One region of the Variovorax sp. 01N429 genome, then DNA from elsewhere that is predicted to be linked to it. Evidence: riboswitches for the same ligand, from Rfam matches in the RefSeq annotation. Region 1 holds a riboswitch; the other holds the start of a gene.
The links. A riboswitch is a leader RNA that binds a small molecule or an ion and turns the genes downstream of it on or off. The one in region 1 is predicted to bind thiamine pyrophosphate.
Positions count from the first base shown of each region.

Region 2: it holds a riboswitch for thiamine pyrophosphate, as region 1 does, so the genes downstream of both, thiC (phosphomethylpyrimidine synthase ThiC) here and AC1DSF_RS06485 (purine-cytosine permease family protein) in region 1, are expected to answer to the same signal.

Region 1 is NZ_JBFTRG010000003.1:79,182-88,257, reverse strand. Features, by position in the region: gene AC1DSF_RS06505 (thiazole synthase) at 1-122, opposite strand, end outside; gene thiS (sulfur carrier protein ThiS) at 130-327, opposite strand; gene AC1DSF_RS06495 (FAD-dependent oxidoreductase) at 324-1,451, opposite strand; gene thiD (bifunctional hydroxymethylpyrimidine kinase/phosphomethylpyrimidine kinase) at 1,499-2,344, shown strand; gene AC1DSF_RS06485 (purine-cytosine permease family protein) at 2,289-3,626, opposite strand; TPP riboswitch at 3,701-3,807, opposite strand; gene AC1DSF_RS06480 (phosphatase PAP2 family protein) at 3,807-4,373, opposite strand; gene AC1DSF_RS06475 (NAD(P)/FAD-dependent oxidoreductase) at 4,396-5,457, opposite strand; gene fdxA (ferredoxin FdxA) at 5,415-5,744, opposite strand; gene AC1DSF_RS06465 (sulfate adenylyltransferase subunit 1) at 5,785-7,116, opposite strand; gene cysD (sulfate adenylyltransferase subunit CysD) at 7,248-8,201, opposite strand; gene AC1DSF_RS06455 (phosphoadenosine phosphosulfate reductase domain-containing protein) at 8,245-8,865, opposite strand; gene AC1DSF_RS06450 (DUF934 domain-containing protein) at 8,883-9,076, opposite strand, start outside.
Region 2 is NZ_JBFTRG010000021.1:5,783-14,858, reverse strand. Features, by position in the region: gene thiC (phosphomethylpyrimidine synthase ThiC) at 1-961, opposite strand, end outside; TPP riboswitch at 1,042-1,147, opposite strand; gene AC1DSF_RS26325 (rhodanese-like domain-containing protein) at 1,175-2,140, opposite strand; gene AC1DSF_RS26320 (DUF3047 domain-containing protein) at 2,189-3,007, opposite strand; gene AC1DSF_RS26315 (YchJ family protein) at 3,184-3,615, opposite strand; gene AC1DSF_RS26310 (acyl-CoA dehydrogenase family protein) at 3,668-4,798, opposite strand; gene AC1DSF_RS26305 (glutamate carboxypeptidase) at 4,846-6,093, opposite strand; gene AC1DSF_RS26300 (acetyl-CoA C-acyltransferase) at 6,177-7,361, opposite strand; gene aceK (bifunctional isocitrate dehydrogenase kinase/phosphatase) at 7,407-9,076, opposite strand, start outside.

The DNA.
Region 1 (9,076 bases):
CTGCAAACCGCAGCTTCGAGGATATCCGGCGATGGGTAACGCGCAGTGCCGAGCAGAAGGCGGCTCTGAAAAGGCTGCCCGTACAGCACGAGCGGGTCATTCGCGGGGTAAGAGGAATTCATGGTGTTCTCAGCCGCCCGTCACCGGACGGATCACTTCAATGCGGTCGTCGGCGTGCAGCGTGTGCGACGAGTAACTCGATCGCGGGACGAACTGGCGATTCACTGCCGCGGCGAAAGGCGGCGTGGCGTTGATGAGGCGCAGCGCGTCGACGAGCTTGGATTCGGGCGGGAGCGTATGAGGAAGGTCGTTGATCAGAATCTTCATGAGATTGCCTCTTCCAGGCCGGCCGGCAGATCGAAACGGCCAGCTAGGGTCGAGTGCCCGTTCGCGAGCATCTCCATCGCCATATCGAGAATGGCGGGTGCGATCATGAACCCGTGCCTGTACAGGCCGTTGATCTGCATCACACCGGGGCGCGGGTGGCGCACGGCTGGCAGATTGTCGGGAAGGGTGGGACGGCATTGTGTCGCGATTTCGATGATGCGGGCCTCCGCGAAGCCGCTATGCACGGAATACGCTGCGCTCAACAGTTCGAGCGTGGAACGCACGCTGGCGGGCGACATGTCATCCGACTCGATCTCGGTCGCTCCGATGACGAACACGCTCCCAGGCTTGGGCGCGATGTAGAGCGGATATCGCGGATGCACCAGTCGCGTCGGGCGTCGCAGCGTGACCTCAGGTGCGTGCACGCGGATGACTTCGCCGCGCACGCCGCGAATCGCGTTCCACTGAGGACGCGCGCCCAGGCCCCTGCAGTCGATCACGCGTTCGGGTTGGCCCGGCGATCCGGGCGCGAAGTCGTCGAGCGTGCGCGGAGTGTGCCAGTGCAGGCGCACCCCAGGCAGCGCTTGGAGCGTCTCGAGCAAAGCGGCTAACAACTCGCGATTGTCGAGTTGGCCTTCGCCTGGCAAGAGCAGGCCTTGCGCGAATCGCCGCCCCAATGAGGGCTCGACGGCAACGATGCCTTCAGCGTCGAGCGTTTGCATGGCGGGGAGATCAGGCACTGCCGCGCGCGTCCCGGCGAGCACGCGCGACAGCCGAGACGCCTCCGCGCTGTCCTGCCGATGCCACAGCACCAAGGTTCCTTCGCGCTGGAAGAAGACCGGCCCGGCGAGGGATTCGATCAACTCGGGCCAGCGTTCGAGTGCGTAGTGGCCCATGCGCACCACGGAAGGCGGCGCCACCGCGGATTCGGCCAGCGGCGCCAGCATGGCGGCGGCCACCCGCGCTGCGGCGCCGCCGGCGTCGGGGCCTGCAGCATCGAACAGGTCGACCTTGCAGCCAGCTTGCGCCAGTGTCACGGCAAGCAGCCGCCCCATCAGACCGGCGCCGATGATGGCTGCGGACCCGAAAGGAAGACTGAGCCCGATGCGCTTGTCAGCCTTCACGCACCCCTCCGGCACAGTCGTTGATCGCGTGGTCGATAATTTTCGACATGACCAATGCATTTTCCCGCTATGCGCGCGTCCTTTCGATCGCCGGCTCCGACAGCGGCGGCGGCGCGGGCATTCAGGCCGATCTCAAGACTTTCTCGGCCCTGGGTTGCTACGGCATGACGGCCATCACTGCACTGACGGCCCAGAACACCTTGGGCGTGACGGGAATCCATGGCGTGCCGCCGGCCTTCCTCAAGGCGCAGATTCAGGCGGTCGTCGAAGACATCGGCGTCGATGCCGTCAAGCTCGGCATGCTGCATGCGCCCGAGATCGTCGAAGTCGTCGCATGGGCGATCGATCACTACAAACTGCCGAACGTCGTGCTCGACCCGGTGATGGTGGCTACCAGCGGAGACAGGCTGATCGCAGCGGAAACAGTGCAGGTCTTGGTACGCGAACTCTTTCCGCGCGCGGTCGTGGTGACGCCCAATCTCGATGAAGCGGCATTGCTGATCGGTCATTCGATCGACGGCGCCGACGCGCTCGACGACGCGGCAAGTGAGCTGCTGGCGCTCGGAACGACTGCCGTCCTGCTCAAGGGCGGTCATCTCCCGGGCGACGACGTGGTCGATCTCCTGGCACAGGCGAACGGCGATCGATTGCGCCTGGCTTCGACGCGCATCGCCAGCCGCAATCTTCATGGCACGGGATGCACGCTGTCGTCCGCCATCGCGTCGAACCTGGCGCTTGGCTATGACTTGCCGCAGGCTGTCGAGCGCGCGCGCGGCTATGTCGTTGCCGCGATGGCGGCCGGCGCTGATGTGAAGATCGGTCGCGGGCATGGGCCTCTCAACCACGGCTTTGCGCCAGTGCCGACCGTCCGCCTGCCGGCGCAGGGCGGGTGATCCATGCAAACACGAAGGTGATCACGAGCGTCGGCAGCGCGGACCCCCAGCGCGGAGCCCATGCGGCGCAGGCGTGATAGACCACGATGCCGCCGATCCAGATGGCGGCGGCAGTCCAGTCCACCCGCCGCGTTTGCACCGACTCGACCAACGTACCGAGGCCGAGCCGCCCGAGAATCACTCCGTACAGCGGCACGAAGACCGAACTGAGCATCAGGAGAAACGGCTCGAGCGAGTGCATTGGCAACACCAGTGCGAAGGCAATGCAGACCGCCGCGACCAGCAATCCCCAGCGGCGAATGCTCCAGCGCGGCATCAGGCTATGAGCCGAAACAGAGCCTGAATAGACATCCCCATAGGCGTTGTCGAGTTCGTCGACCAGGATCAGACCGAGCGCGACCAGCCCGCCTTGCGCCAGAAGCAGCGCGGCCAGCATGTCCGTGCCGGGGTCGGCCACACTCACCACCATCACCCCCAGTGCGTAGCACCAGATGTTGGCCACGGCATAGCCGAACCATGTGCCGCCGAATGCGCCGCCCAGCCCACCAATGGACCGCTTGCCGTGACGTGCGTAATCGGCCACCAGCGGGAGCCAGGACACCGGCATCGCAATAACCAGGTCGAGTGCTCCGAACATGCTCATGCTGCCGTCGCCGGGCCTTGTCCAGAATGATTCGAGCCCCTTCGCATGAAGCCGTGCAGCGAACTGCCAGCTCAGCCATATCAGCGACAGCACGACCAGCGGCAGGCCGAACCGGCTCACGAACCGTCGAACAAGCTTGACCATCGATCCAGAAAGCAGGGCCAGGAGCACGGCGCCCCAGAGGAGTGTCGTTGCGACCGCGCCCACTTGTCCGTCCAGCGACCAGCCAAACGCCTGCCTGCCGATGGCCTGGGTGCCCTCGCGCATGATCACGATCTCGAAGGTGGTCCAGCCGATCAGCTGCACGATGTTCAGGACGACGGGCAGTCGGGCAAATGCGCTGCCGTAGGTCGCATGCATCAAGCCGGCGCTCGCCAGTCCGCTTTCGCAGCCGACCCGCGCAGTCCACGCCAGCAGACCTGCGCCGATGCACGAACCCAGCACAATGGCGATGGCCGCCTCGCGCGTGCCGACCGCGGGCACCAGGTAGGCGCCGATCTGCATGACCAGCAAGCCCACGCCAAGACTGAACCACAGCGCCATGTGGTCGTGCCATCGGAAGACGCGTCCGGATTCGCGGAGCGGCGTCAGCGCCTCATTGGCGCCTGTCGACGCCTGCTCGTTCTTTGTGTGTGCCATCCATTTGCTCCAATGCAAATTGTTTGGCAGGTGGGCGAGGCGACGGCGGCACGACAGGCACGCGAGAAACGTGACGGCCGCCGGACCAGCTTCCCTGCGCGAGGATTACCTCAGTCAGGTTCAAAGGGACTCTCTCAGCCGGTACACCGCAAACGGCGGACCGGCACCCCTAGCATTGCTTCAATCTGGCGAAGCGGATCTGATTGTAGAACTGTGCGGCGGATCGATGAACCGGTGCGACAGCTTCACCAGCACCCAGAACACTCCCGTGATCGCCACTGCCAAGACGAAGCCGCCGAGCACATCCAAAGGGAAATGAACGCCCACGTAGACGCGTGCCCATCCGGTGACGATCCCGATCAAAAGGACCGCAAGACCGGTCATGCGCAGAGTCGGTCGCAGGCAGAGGATCAAGGCGACCGCGAACATGACCGTTGCGTGTGTACTGGGCATTGACCCGCGTGCGCCGTGCTCGATGTAGCTTGGGCTCAGACCCGCGACGAAGGGCCGAGGCATATTGATGGCGGCGGCTATGGCGTGGGCAACCACCGATGCGGCGGCTGCTGCGACCAGCGTCGCAATCACATATTTGCGCTGCGAAGGGTGACGCCAAGCGGCCCCGATGACCAAGGCCCCGCAAAGCCAAGCCGTGCCGACCGCCAAAAGAGATGCGATCCACAGGATCTGCGGATGCGGCGTGTTGCCGGCCGCCAGCCAGTGAAAAAGCGAGACATTCAACTCCTGCATGCCTCGCATCCTAGCGGCAAGGTCAATGCTGGACCCCGAGCAGCGTATGCAGTCGCGTGCTGGTGGTCGTGTACTGCAGCGGGATCGACTTGCCCGGAAAGACGACGGCTGTCGCGCCCCAAGCCGCCAGGGTCGCTTCGTGGAAGCCGCAGACGATCAGCTTCTTCTTGCCTGGATAGGTGTTGATGTCGCCGACCGCGAAGACGCCCCGTTCGCGAGTCTCGAACTTTTCCGTGTCCACTGGTATTTGCTTGCGAACCAGTTCCAAACCCCATTCGGCGATAGCACCCAGGCGCGGCGAGATGCCGAGGCACCCGATGAGCGCATCGAATGGCACGGACACGGTCTGCGCGTCGGGCGTGATGATCTGCAGATGGGCGTCGTCAAAGGCGGACGGCTGGCCGATCGCGAGCTGGATCGACCGCGCCGCGACGTGTGTCCGCAATGCTGCGACGTTGGCATCTTCAGCCTGGAAGACGTCTCTTCGATGAAGCAGGGTGACGTGCCGCGCGAAGGGTACCAGCGCCAGTGCGGTCTCAAGGGCCGCATCGTCGCCGCCATTGACGACCACCCGCTGGCCGGCAAAGCGATCCAATGCGTCAGGGTGATAGAAAAGCTTGGTGCCTTCCAGTTCTTCGATGCCCTCGACGGCAATCCGCTTTGGCACGAATGCGCCGACGCCGGCCGCTATGAACACTGTCCTGGCAAGAAACGCGGTGTTCCGCGAAGTGGTCAGGAGGAGGCGTCCGTCGTCCTGGCGCGCCAACGTGGCAACCTGCTCACCGAAATGGAAGTGGGGCTTGAAGGGCGCGATCTGCTGCACCAGCGACTCCGACAAGCCTCTACCAGTGGTCACAGGCGTGCCGGGGATGTCGTAGATCGGCTTGTCGCCATAAAGCTCGACACATTGGCCGCCGGCCCGGGGCAGGGCGTCGACGATATGGAAGGAGATTTCGAGCAGGCCGAGTTGAAAAGCCTGGAACAGCCCGACCGGACCCGCGCCGATGATCAGCGCGTCTGTCTCGATGGGGGCTTGCGCGCTCAGCGCACGAGCTCCGAAATCTTGCCGGTCTTGTCTTTCCACTCTTCGGCGTCAGGCAGCGCGGGCTTGCGTTTGGTGATGCTCTTCCAGCCGTCGGCCATGGCCAGCTCGGCATTGAGCTTGATGAAGGCGATCTGGTCACCGGGCAGATCTTCCTCGGCGTAGATCGCGTTGACCGGGCATTCGGGAATGCAAACCGCGCAGTCGATGCATTCGTCGGGGTCGATCACCAGCATGTTCGGACCTTCGCGGAAGCAATCGACCGGACAAACGTCAACGCAATCGGTGTATTTGCAGCGGATGCAGGATTCGGAGACGACGTGGGTCATGGTGATTGCAAAGCGGGAAGGTAAGCGGGAACCGGCAATTTTAGGCGTTTGCGGCAGGCCGCACGAGGACGGCTGCGGAAGTCCGATGCGAAGCGGTGTCTACCAGGATCAGGGAACCAAGCGCACGCGATTGCGTGAAAGGCAGCACGGCCAGAGGCTGTTGGAGGCTGAGCACCACGTCGCCAATCGCATTGGCTTCGAGCCGGTCGGCCGGCTCGGAATCCAGCGTGGTGATGTTGACGCGATCCACGATGCGCGCCACCTTCGCCTTGACCCAGCGATGGCCCTGCAGCGCCCAGTAGACGCGGCCCGCCACGAGCGGTTCGTCGTCGAGCCACGCGATGGTGGCGGTGATCTCGCGCGACGGTTCGAAGGCGCCGGGTTCCAGCAGCCAGTCGCCGCGCGACACGTCGAGTTCGCGGTCTAGCACGATGCCGGCGCTGTGACCCGCATGCACGGCTTTCGGCTGGCGCGTATGGCTCAGCACCTGCGCCACCGTGGCCGTCTGGTTGCCCGGCAGGACCGTCACGCGTTGTCCCGGTTCGATGTGGCCGCTGGCAACTCGGCCCCAGAACACACGGCGACCGCGCGATGTGTCCGCCGAAGCAGAGAACTTCTCCACCCATTGCACCGGAAACGCAAAAGGCACTGCTTCGTCCTGCGCCGTGACCGGCAGTTTCTCGAGCAGTTCGAGCAGGCTGGGACCTTCGTAGCCCGCCCAGTCGGCGTGCCGAGAGGCCACGTTCCAGCCTTTGAGCGCCGAAATCGGCACCGTGGCGGCGACCTGCACGCCGGCGGCTTCGGCAAAGTTCGACAGCGCGGCCGAAATCCGCTCGAACGCCAGTTCGGCATCGTCCATGGCGTCGAGCTTGTTCACGGCGAACACAATCGACTGCACCCGCAGCAAATGGCAAAGCAGCGTATGCCGGCGCGTCTGCGGCAGAAGCTCGCGCCTCACTACTTCCCCGTCCCCGCATTCGGCAGCCCAGGCCAGCTTGGTCGCATCGACCAGCACCACCGCCGCATCCGCGCTGGAAGCCGCGGTCACCATGTTGCGCGTGTACTGCTCATGCCCCGGCGCATCCCCGATCACGAACTTGCGCTGCGCCGTAGAAAAGTACCGATACGCCACGTCAATCGTGATCCCCTGTTCGCGTTCGGCCGACAACCCATCCGTCAGCAGCGCCAGATCAGTTTCACCCCCCCGCTGAACCCCCGCAAGCTGGTCCTGCAGCACCGTCTTGCTGTCAACCAGCAGCCGCCCAATCAACGTGCTCTTGCCATCGTCCACGCTCCCGCAAGTAATAAACCGCAGCGCAGCCCCCGTCTCGGCAGCAGTGTGATCAGGCAAAGCAGCAATCGAAGTAGTCATGATCAGTTCAATTCATCAGCGGCGCGTAGGCCTTATTCGAGAAACACCGCGGAACCGGCTTAGCCGGGCCGCTGGTGTTGCCCCCGGCAGGGGGTAGGCGGCCACACGAAGTGGGCAAGCCTGGGGGCGAGTCAAAAATACCCGTCTTTCTTGCGCTTCTCCATGGAAGCTTCCGAGGTCTTGTCATCCATGCGTGTGGCGCCGCGTTCGCTCACATCGGCAGCGAGCGTTTCGACCACCACGTCGGCGGCATCGGACGCGAGGCTTTCGACTGGGCACGTGCAAGTGATATCGCCCACGGTGCGGAAGCGCACGTCACGCACTTCGACCTGTTCCCCGTCGCGCGGCGGAGTGAGCGCGGTCACCGGAACCAGCAGCCCGCGCCGCTCGACTACTTCGCGCTTGTGCGTGTAGTAGATCGACGGCAGCGCGATGTTTTCGCGCTCGATGTATTGCCATACGTCGAGCTCGGTCCAGTTCGAAATGGGGAACACGCGGAAGTGTTCTCCGGGAGAGAGGCGCGTGTTGAACAGCGTCCAGAGTTCAGGCCGCTGGTCTTTGGGTTGCCACTGACCGAAGCTGTCGCGGTGCGAAAAGATGCGTTCCTTGGCGCGCGCCTTTTCTTCGTCGCGGCGTGCACCGCCGATCAGCGCGTCGAAGCGAAATTCCTCGATGGCTTCGAGCAGCGTGACCGACTGATGCACGTTGCGCGATTCGTCAGGATGCGCAAGGCGCACCGTGCCGCGCTTCATTGAGTCCTCGACGTTGCGCACGATCAGTTCCGCCCCGAGTTCCTTGGCGCGCGCATCGCGAAAGTCCGTCACTTCGGGAAAGTTATGGCCCGTGTCGATCATCAGCAGCGGGTAGGGGATGCGGCCAGCGCCGAAAGCCTTCTCCGCGCACTTGAGCAGTACCAGCGAATCCTTGCCGCCCGAAAACAGCAGCGTCGGCCGTTCGAAAGAGGCGGCGACTTCGCGCAGGATGAAGATGGTTTCTTCTTCGAGTGCGTCCAGTTGCGTGTTGGACAGGCGCGCAAGCGACTGCGAAGTTTGCAGCAGCAGATCGTGTTCGGTACGGGCGTTCATGAAATGGGGCGCTCAGAGATTGAATCGAATGCGACGTGGGACATCAATGCGCGAGGTGCAGACCGCACTCGCGGTTGTCCTCGCCCTTGGTCGGATCGAGGTAGTCGAAGTTGTTGGGCAGTCCATGCGCCTGGCAGTAGGCGTGCAGATCCTTGGAAGACCAGTGCAGCAGCGGTGCGACCTTGATCAGTCCGTCTGGATTGATGCTGACCGGATCCATCTGCGCACGCACGGCGGTGTCGGTGGCCCGCAGCGCGGTGAACCAGACCTGCGGCGACATTTCGCGCAGCGCGCGCGCGAAGGGCTCCAGTTTCACTTCCTCGGTGAAGGCGGCGTGGCGCGGATCGTCGAGCGTCGGTGTCGGACCTTCCACCGCTTCGCGATGCGCTCGCGAACGCCGGGGCACGAAGATGCGCAGATCCAGGTTCAGCAGCTTCGTCACCTCGTCGGCGAAGCGATAGGTGGCGTCAGTGTTGTAGCCGTTGTCCATCCAGACCACCGGCACGTCGGGTTTCGCGCGCGTGACCATGTGCAGGATCACCGCCTCGAAGGGCCTGAAATTGGTGGTGATGATCGCCCGCCGGCCCAGGCCGATAGCCCAGTCCACGAGGCCCTCGGCGTTGCGGCCGAGCTTGGCGTTGATTTGTTCGAGATCGATGTTCATTTGGCGAAGGCAACCGTTCAGGCGCGCTTGAAGATGGGTGTGGCTTGCACCGCGTCGCCCTGGTAGAAGGCCGCGAATCTGTCGAATTGGCGTTGAGCCGCGGATGCATCAACGCCTTCCTTCAGAACGGCGCTGGAGAAACCCATGCGCTGCATCTGCACCAATTGGTCGACCAGCACGTCGCCAGTCGCGCGAATCTCGCCCTTGAAGC
Region 2 (9,076 bases), on a different contig from region 1:
TGGTGAAGTAGTCGACGCCCTGCTCGGCCTGCTCGATCAGCGTGTCGCGGTAGATCTCCCAGGTCAGGTCTTCGGCCACGCCGCCAACCTTTTCGAGCGCCTGGTAGATGGGCACCGTGCCGATCGGCACCGGGCTGTTGCGCACGATCCAGTCGCGCGTGGTGTGGATGTTCCGGCCGGTGGAAAGGTCCATCACGTTGTCCGCGCCCCAGCGGATCGCCCACACGAGCTTCTCGACCTCTTCTTCGATGCTGCTCGTCACGGCCGAATTGCCGATGTTGGCGTTGATCTTGACCTTGAAGTTGCGGCCGATGGCCATCGGCTCGACTTCGGGGTGGTTGATGTTGGCCGGGATGATGGCGCGGCCCCTCGCGACTTCGTCGCGCACGAACTCCGGCGTGATGATCTTCGGGATGCTCGCGCCCATGGGGTTGCCGGCCAGGCGCTTTTCGCGCGCGGCGTCGGCCAGGTATTCGGCCATCCATTCGCGGCGGCCGTTCTCGCGAAGGGCGACGTATTCCATCTCCGGCGTGACGATGCCGCGGCGTGCGTAGTGCATCTGCGTGACGTTGCCGCCGGCTTTGGCGCGCCGTGGCGTGCGCTGCAAGGCAGCGGCAGCGGCACGCAGGTCGGCGATGCGCTGGGAGTCGCGGTCGACGTTGGTGGCGCCATCGTCGAGCGCAAGGTGCAGGCGGCCTTCGTAGCTTTCGGTGTCGCCGCGTTCGGCGATCCATGCGCCGCGCACGCCCGGAAGGCCGCGCCGCACGTCGATGTCGGCCGCCGGATCGGTGTAGGGGCCGGAGGTGTCGTAGAGCGATACGCGTTCGCCGTTGGTGAGCAGGACTTCGCGCACAGGCACGCGCAAATCGGCTCTGCTGCCCGATATGGCGCTCTTGCTCGAAGCGGGAAAGGGCTCGCGCGTCAGCGTGAGGAGGGAGGCGAACTTGTCGACGGCATTCATGCGGGGCACTCCTGGTTGGGGGACAACGGGTGCTCCGCGATCGCTCCGGACGGCATCGGTCGCAAGGGACGGACGGGATGCCGGGGAGTCGCAGCTCTTCTTACGCTGGTATGAACCAGATCAAGTTCGCGGGTTCGGCCGCTTGGCCATCTCAGCACACATCTGCGTGCACCCCGGAGCGGGACCGATTCTAGGCCCGTCCCGCGAAAGGGATCAAGCGGGATTGGCCGCGACGATGGACGAATCGACGGCAGGCGATGTCTCGCCGGACTGCGCCACCCAGGCGTCCAGACCGCCTGCCAGGACGCGCACGCGGGTCACTCCGGCATTGCGAAGTACCCGCGCCGCCGCAATGGCGGAGCCGTCATCGGGGCAATCGCAGAAGACGACGAGTTCGCGGCCGTCCGAGAAGGCTTCGAGACGCTTGGGCAGCTGCTTGAGCGCAATGCCGAGGGCGCCCGGGATCGCACGACCGTCGAGCGCCCGCGCTTCGTCCGAGCGCACGTCGATCAGCGTCAGCCCGGCGCCGGCCGCCATCGCGGCGCGAAGGGCAGCGGCTTCGATGCGCTCGATGTCGAGAGATCGAAGGGCCATGCGGCGCTGCCGATAGCGCCAAAGCACGAATGCACCAAGCAGCACGAGGCAGATCACCGTCGCGACCATCCCGATGCTGGAGAGCACCGAAAGGACATCCGTGATGGCGGCGTGGAACACGCGTCCGATCAGGAGGAAGCCCAGCGTCCAGATCAACGCGGCCACCGTTTCATAAGATAGAAACCGGAGATTCGACATTCCGAGCGCGCCTGCCATGGGCGGCGCAACCACCGACACCCCCGGCACGAACTTCGCGGCAATCAGCGACAAGCCGCCCCAGCGCCCGAGGATGGATTCGCTGTGCTTGACGCAGGAATCGGGCGACAGCGAAATGCGGCAGAGCAGCCGCATGACCCGGTACCCCCAGCGGCGTCCGGCAATGAACCAGACGCCGTCGCCGAGGATGTTGCCGAGCACGGCGGCCAGCGTCACCGCGAGGAAAGAAACCTGTCCGCCAAAAGTCAGTCCGCCGGCAACGATCAGGAAAGGCACCGCCGGCACCGGCGCGCCCAGACGCGTCGCCAGGGTGGCGACGAACACCACGGCGGGGCCTTGGCTGGCGAGGAGCGAGACGAATTCGTTCATGACGGCGATATGTGCGATATGGGGGCGGTTTCGATGGTTTCGAGGCCGCTATTGCGCAGGTTTCGCCGCGCCGGACGCGGGTGCGGAAGCAGTGACACCGCGCAGATCGATGTCCGAGAAATACGAGATCCCTCGAGACTTGGTGTTGTCCGCGTCCGCCTGGATCGCCACGCCCACCACATCGGGCAGCGTATCGCCAGCCTCGGCGCCGAAGGCTCGCTTGTAGTCGGCCACCAGGTTCCGGCGCTCGCTGAGCCAGCCGCCGGCCTTGTCGGTCGCGCCCGATTCGATGACGTCCATGCGGATGCGCTTGGTGAAGGCATTGTCGAACTCGCTGCCCTTGCTTTCCTTGACGTCCCAGACGTAGCAGAGGGTTTCGGTGGGTACCGTTTCGCCGGTCGAGCCTTTTGCCAAGGCGAGCTTGGTTCGCTCACCCACGGACAGCCGGTCTGACGGGAAGTCGAAGAACACGCAGACCTTGGCCGCGCCATCGTCGCCGCCCTTGGTGCGCAGATCGGCGCCTTCCACGAATTCCTCGACCTTCCAGCGCCAGGCCAGCGTGGCCTGGTCGTTGAGCTGAACGCGCGTGGCATGAACCAGATTGCCGTAGGACTTGTCGGCGTCGACCTTGAGCACCTTCTGGCCGTCGAGCTGGGTGATCTCGAACTTGGTCGGCGCCTTGTTCGGCAAGGTCGTGAAGCGCCATGGTGCGGGCGCTTGCGGACCTGGCGCAGTCGAGAACGCCGTCAACACGCCCTCTGCGCGGGCCGCCGGGACCGCTATGCAGGCGATCGCGGCCACAACAGGGAATGCCGTCGCGGACAGCGAAGGCCGCCCGTGTCCAAACTGGAATCTTTTGTTGTCCATGGCTGGCCTCTGTGGCTGGTGGTTGAGGGGGCTGGCGGCGCTGGTGATGGGCGCCACGCGCCCACACCAAGACGGAGTGTGATCCAGGCGCGCGACAAGATAAATACCCATTTTGGGAACTGCTCTGTCTCCCGCCTGCACACAATCGCGCCGTGCGCCGCGGCACGGCCGACCCGTCAGTGCAGATCGCCGTCCACGTAGTACCACCGGTGCAGCGGCCCGCTCTCCTCGCGGACGAAGCGGCTGCGCTCGTGCAGGCGAGATGCGACGCCGGCACTGCTGCGCTGTCGGGCGACGAATTCGACTTCTGCATGGTCCGCGTCGAGGACCGAACGCGAGCGCACGTCGAGCCCGAGCCATCTCACGCCGGGCTCGAAGCCGATCGTCGCCGGCCGCGTCGAGGGGTGCCAGGTCGCAAGCAGATAGTCCGCCCGCTCGCGCACGAAAGCCGTGTAGCGCGAGCGCATGAGCGATTCGGCATCCGGGGCTGGCGTGTTGTCGAAATCGTCGACATAGCGCCCGCAACACTGCGCGTAGGCGAGCGGGAGTTCCCGCCGGTCGCGGCGCCCGCAGGGACAGGGAATACGGGCAAGGTCGGGAGCAGGCATGGGGTATTGGCGAGGGGTTCAGCGCGTATTGTGCAGACCCTCGCGTAAACCCTTAGGCCAGGGCGCGCTGAATCAGCAGCTTCTGGATGTCCGAAGTGCCTTCGTAGATCTGGCAGACGCGCACGTCGCGATAGATGCGCTCCAGCGGAAAGTCATTGACGTAGCCATAGCCGCCGAGCGTCTGGATCGCAGCGCTACAAACGCGCTCGGCCATCTCGCTCGCAAAGAGCTTGGCCATGGCGGCTTCCTTGAGGCATGGCCGGCCCGCGTCCCGCAGGCTGGCTGCATGCCAGATCAGTTGGCGCGCCGCTTCGATCTGCGTGGCGCAATCGGCCAGCCTGAAACCCACCGCCTGCTGATCGAAGATGGCGCCGCCGAAAGCCTGGCGCTCCTTCGCGTAAGCCACGGCGACATCGAATGCGCTGCGCGCCATGCCGACGCTCTGGGCGGCAATGCCGATGCGCCCGCCTTCGAGCGCACCGAGCGCGATCTTGTAGCCCTCGCCTTCCTGGCCGATGAGATTCTCGAAAGGAATGCGGCAACTGTCGAAGTTGATCTGCGCGGTGTCGCTCGAATGCTGGCCGAGCTTGTCTTCGAGGCGTGCAACGTTGTAGCCCGGCGCATCGGTCGGCACGATGAAAGCGCTCATCCCGCGCTTTCCGGCGCCCTTGTCGGTGACCGCGATGACGATCGCGACCTGGCCGTTCTTGCCGCTGGTGATGAACTGCTTCACGCCATCGATCACCCAGCCTTCGACGTCCTTGCGCGCCGTGGTGCGCAAGGACGATGCATCGCTGCCGGCTTGCGGCTCGGTGAGGCAGAAGGCGCCGAGCATCTGTCCCTGTGCGAGCGGCTGCAGCCACTTCTTCTTTTGCTGCGCATTACCGTAGCGCATGAGGATGGCGTTGACCGGGCAGTTGGTCACGCTGATGGCGGTGCTGGTTCCGCCGTCGCCGGCAGCGATTTCTTCGAGCACCAGCGCGAGCGTCAGGTAGTCGAGCCCGGCGCCGCCGTCTTCTTCAGGCACGCAGATGCCATAGGCGCCGAGCGCCGCCAGGCCGGTGTGCGCCTCCTTGGGAAAGCTGTGCTCGCGGTCCCAGCGCGGCGCGTTGGGCCAGAGTTCGGCTTGCGCGAATTCGCGAACGGCATCGCGGATCGCTTCCTGGTCGGCATTGAGCAGCATGGCGGCTTCCTTGCTTTCTTGGCGTGCTTGTCGTACTTGGGCGTTGTCTACTTGGCCTGCCCGAGATCCATGATCAGCTTGCTGGCCATGTACAGGCGACGCGGAATGGCACTGGTGTCCACGTACTCGGCCTTGTCGCTGTGATAGCCGAAGCCGGGCAGGCCCAGGCTTTCGATGACGGGCTTGCCCGACAGCGCGGCGTAGGCGGCGTCGGTTCCGCCGCCGGTGCGCTCGACGATGGTGAGTTCGCCGCCGGCTTCCTTGTAGTAGCCGATGGCCTTGTCGACCAGCTTGCGGCCGCCCTCACCTGCATTGAAGGCCGGCCGGCCGCGCGTGATCAGCACTTTGACGTCGGCATCGGGCAGCTTCTTCTGCTGGGCCTTCTCTTCGAGCGTCTTCATGGCGGCGTCGAAGTCTTCGTTCTTCGCGTAGCGAACGTCGGCATTGAGCGTAGCGCTCGCGGGGATGATGTTGGACACCGCGCCGGCCTTGGCGATGGTCCAGTTGAAGCGCAAGCCTTTCGCCTTGTCGTCGATGCTCATCGTGCGCAGGACGAGATCGGACGCCTCGACGAGCGCGTTCACGCCGAGCTCGGGTGCGGCACCGGCGTGCGAGGCCTTGCCCGTGATGTTGACCTGCACATAGGCGATGCCGGAGGTGCCAAGCGAAAGGTCTTCCTTGCCGGCGCCCGTGGGCTCGAAGGACAGCACGTAGTCCGCCTTGGCCGCTTCTTCCTGGATCAGGTCGCGCGAGCCGAAGGAGCCCTTTTCCTCGTCCGTATTGAACAGCACCGTGATGCTGCCGAAGTCCTGGAAGCCGCGCGCCTTGAGCAGCTTGAGCGAATGCACGATGACCGCGTTGCCGCCCTTGTCGTCAGCGATGCCGGGGCCGTACGCCTTGTCGCCTTCGACCTTGAATGGCGCCTTTGCGAGGATGCCCTTCAGGTAGACCGTGTCCATGTGCGAGATCAGCAGCAGGTTCTTGCCGCCCTTGCCTTTGAGCTTGCCGACGATGTTGTCTCCGACGACGATGCCGGCCGACTTGCTGCGCGTGACGGTGAAACCCAGCGACTTCAGTTCGTCCTCCAGGTACTTGCCGGCCGATGCGAGCCCTTCGGCATCGCCCGTGCCCGTTTCGATGTTGACCAGGTTTTCGAGCGTCTTGATGACCGCTGGCTTTTCAGCGGTTGCAGCATCGAACAAGGCCTGGTCGCGCGTCTGGCTCCAGACGGCGGGGGCGACGAAAGCGGAAGCGAGCAGCGCGGCAACTGCGCTGCGATGGAAGGCCGGATGCATGTGGACAGAGTCTCCAAGAGGTCAAAAACGGGGCTTCATTCTAGGCAGCCCCTTTGTGCGGATGAGAGCGAACTCAGAGCGGATCAGAGCAGTTCGATCGCCACCGCCGTGCCTTCGCCACCGCCGATGCACAGCGTCGCAACGCCGCGCTTCTTGCCGCGCTGCTGCAGCGCATGGATCAGCGTGACCATGATGCGCGCACCGCTTGCACCGATCGGATGGCCCAGGGCGCAAGCGCCGCCGTGCACGTTGACGATGTCGTGCGACACCGAGAGCTCGTGCATCAGCGCCATCGGCACCACCGCGAATGCTTCATTCACTTCCCACAGGTCGACGTCCTTCACCGTCCAGCCGGTCTTCTTGAAGAGCTTGGCGACCGCGCCCACCGGTGCGGTGGAGAACCACTCCGGCTGCTGGGCGTGCGTGGCGTGCGCGACGAGGCGGGCGATGGGCTTTGCACCGTACTTCTTCGCGGTGCTTTCGGTCATCATCACGAGCGCGGCGGCGCCGTCGTTGATGGACGAGCTCGATGCCGCCGTGATGGTGCCGCCGTCCTTCTTGAAAGCCGGCTTGAGCGTCGCGATCTTGTCGAGCTTGACCTTGCCGGGTCCTTCGTCGATGTCGATCACCGTTTCGCCCCCGCGGCCCTTGACGGTCACGGCGGCGATTTCAGCCTTGAATGCACCCGACGTGGTCGCTGCCTTGGCACGCTCCACGCTCGCGATGGCAAAGGCGTCCTGCTGCTCGCGCGTGAACTTGTACTTGGCCGCGCAATCCTCGCCGAAGGTGCCCATCGAACGGCCCGGCTGATAGGCGTCCTCGAGTCCGTCGAGCATCATGTGGTCGAAGATGCGGTCGTGGCCCATGCGGTAGCCGCCCCGGCCCTTGAGCATGAGATAGGGCGCGTTGGTCATGCTTTCCATGCCGCCGGCCACCATCACGTCATGCGTGCCTGCGAGCAGCATGTCGTGCGCGAGCATCGCCGCCTTCATGGCCGAGCCGCACATCTTGCTGAGCGTCACCGCGCCCGCGCTGTCGGGCAGGCCGCCCTTGTAGGCCGCTTGCCGCGCCGGCGCCTGGCCCTGCCCTGCCATGAGGCAGTTGCCGAACAACACCTCGCCGACGCTGTCGGCCGTGATGCCCGCACGCTCCACGGCGGCCTTGATGGCAACGCCGCCGAGGTCATGCGCTGCAAGAGAAGAGAAGTCGCCCTGGAAGCCGCCCATGGGGGTGCGGGCTGCGCCGACGATCACGATCGATTCGCTCATGAAAATGCTCCTTCAGTGGTCTTGGAAAGTGGTCAGGGAAAGTGGTCAGAAATAGGGGTTGTGGCTGTCGTGACGAAAGCGCTGCGCCTCGTCATACGGAAAAACGTCCAGCATGTGACCGGCCTGGATACGCTGCTTGTGGCTCTGCCAGAAAGCCGCGTCGAGAAGATTGGCGTGATGCGCCATGAAGGCTTCGCGCACAGCCGGATTGCCGAGCAGGAAGGGGCCGAAGGTCTCCGGGAAGACATCCTTTGGGCCGACGGCATACCAGACCTCGCCGCTCATCTCTTCCTCTTCGTTGCGAGGCGCCGGCACCTTGCGGAAATTGCAGTCCGTGAGGTATTCGATCTCGTCGTAGTCATAGAACACGACCTTTCCGCCGCGCGTGACGCCGAAGTTCTTGAACAGCATGTCGCCCGGAAAAATGTTGGCGGCCACCATGTCCTTGATCGCATTGCCGTATTCGATGACCGCATGCTCGAGCTGCTTGCCTGCGCGCTTGGCATGGTCGGGATGATCGAGCTGGTCGAACGCCTCCTGCAGGTAGATGTTGAGCGGAATCATGCGGCGCTCGATGTAGACATGCTTGAGCACGATCTCCATCTCCCCATTCCCGTCGCGGTCGCCGATCTCGAGCTGGCTGGGCGCGAAGTTCCTGATCTCCTCGATGAGTTCGGGCTCGAAGCGGTCCATCGGAAAACCCACGTCGCTGTACTCCAGCGTGTCGGCCATGCGGCCCACGCGATCATGTTGCTTCACCAGCATGTACTTGCTCTTGATCTGCTCGCGCGTGGTGTCCTTCTGCGGTGGAAAGAAGTCCTTGATCAACTTGAACACGTACGGAAAGGACGGCAGATCGAACACCAGCATCACCATGCCCTTGATGCCCGGCGCGATGCGGAACTTGTCCGTTGAATAGTTCAGGTGAGAGAGAAAGTCGCGATAGAAGAGCGTCTTGCCTTGCTTGGCCAGCCCCAGCGCGTTGTAGATTTCCGCGCGCGGTTTCCTGGGCATGAGCGATCGCAAAAACTGCACGTAGGCCGACGGCACTTCCATGTCGACCATGAAATACGCGCGCGCAAAGCTGAAGAGCATCTGCAAGTCTTCTTCTCCGAAGAGCACTGCATCGACATAGAACTTGCCTTTGCCGTCATGCAGGATCGGCAACGAAAAAGGCAGCTCCGTGAAGCCGTTGATGATCTTGCCAACCAGATACGCGCCCTTGTTGCGATAGAAAAGGCCCGACAGCACCTGCACCTGGAAATTGGCGCGCAGCTTGATCTGGTGAAAACGCCCGAGGATCGCCGCCGCCACGCGCTCCGCATCGCGGCGCATGTCGGCGTAGCCGCTGCCTTGCAGCGCGTAGTCGTCCAGGATGCATTCAATGGTGTCGGCGAGCGTTTCCTGCGCCGGGTAGTAGGCGCGATAGGTCGGCGCACCGCGCGGCTCGATGTATTCCGTGCTGATGGCGGGCCGCACGAAGATGAAGTCGTTCTGGAAATACGCCCGGTGCAATATCTTGGTCGTCACCGAGTTGAAGAAGGTCTCCGCCAACTCGGGCTGGTGATGATCGACCAGCAGCCCGATGAAGTGCAGCTTGATCTGGTGCCAGACATCCATCGGCTGCTCGCCGGCCTTGAATTCCTTTTCGAGCCGCGCAACGGCTTCGTTCACACGCAGGTCATAGAACTCGATGCGCTCCCGCTGCGCTCGCT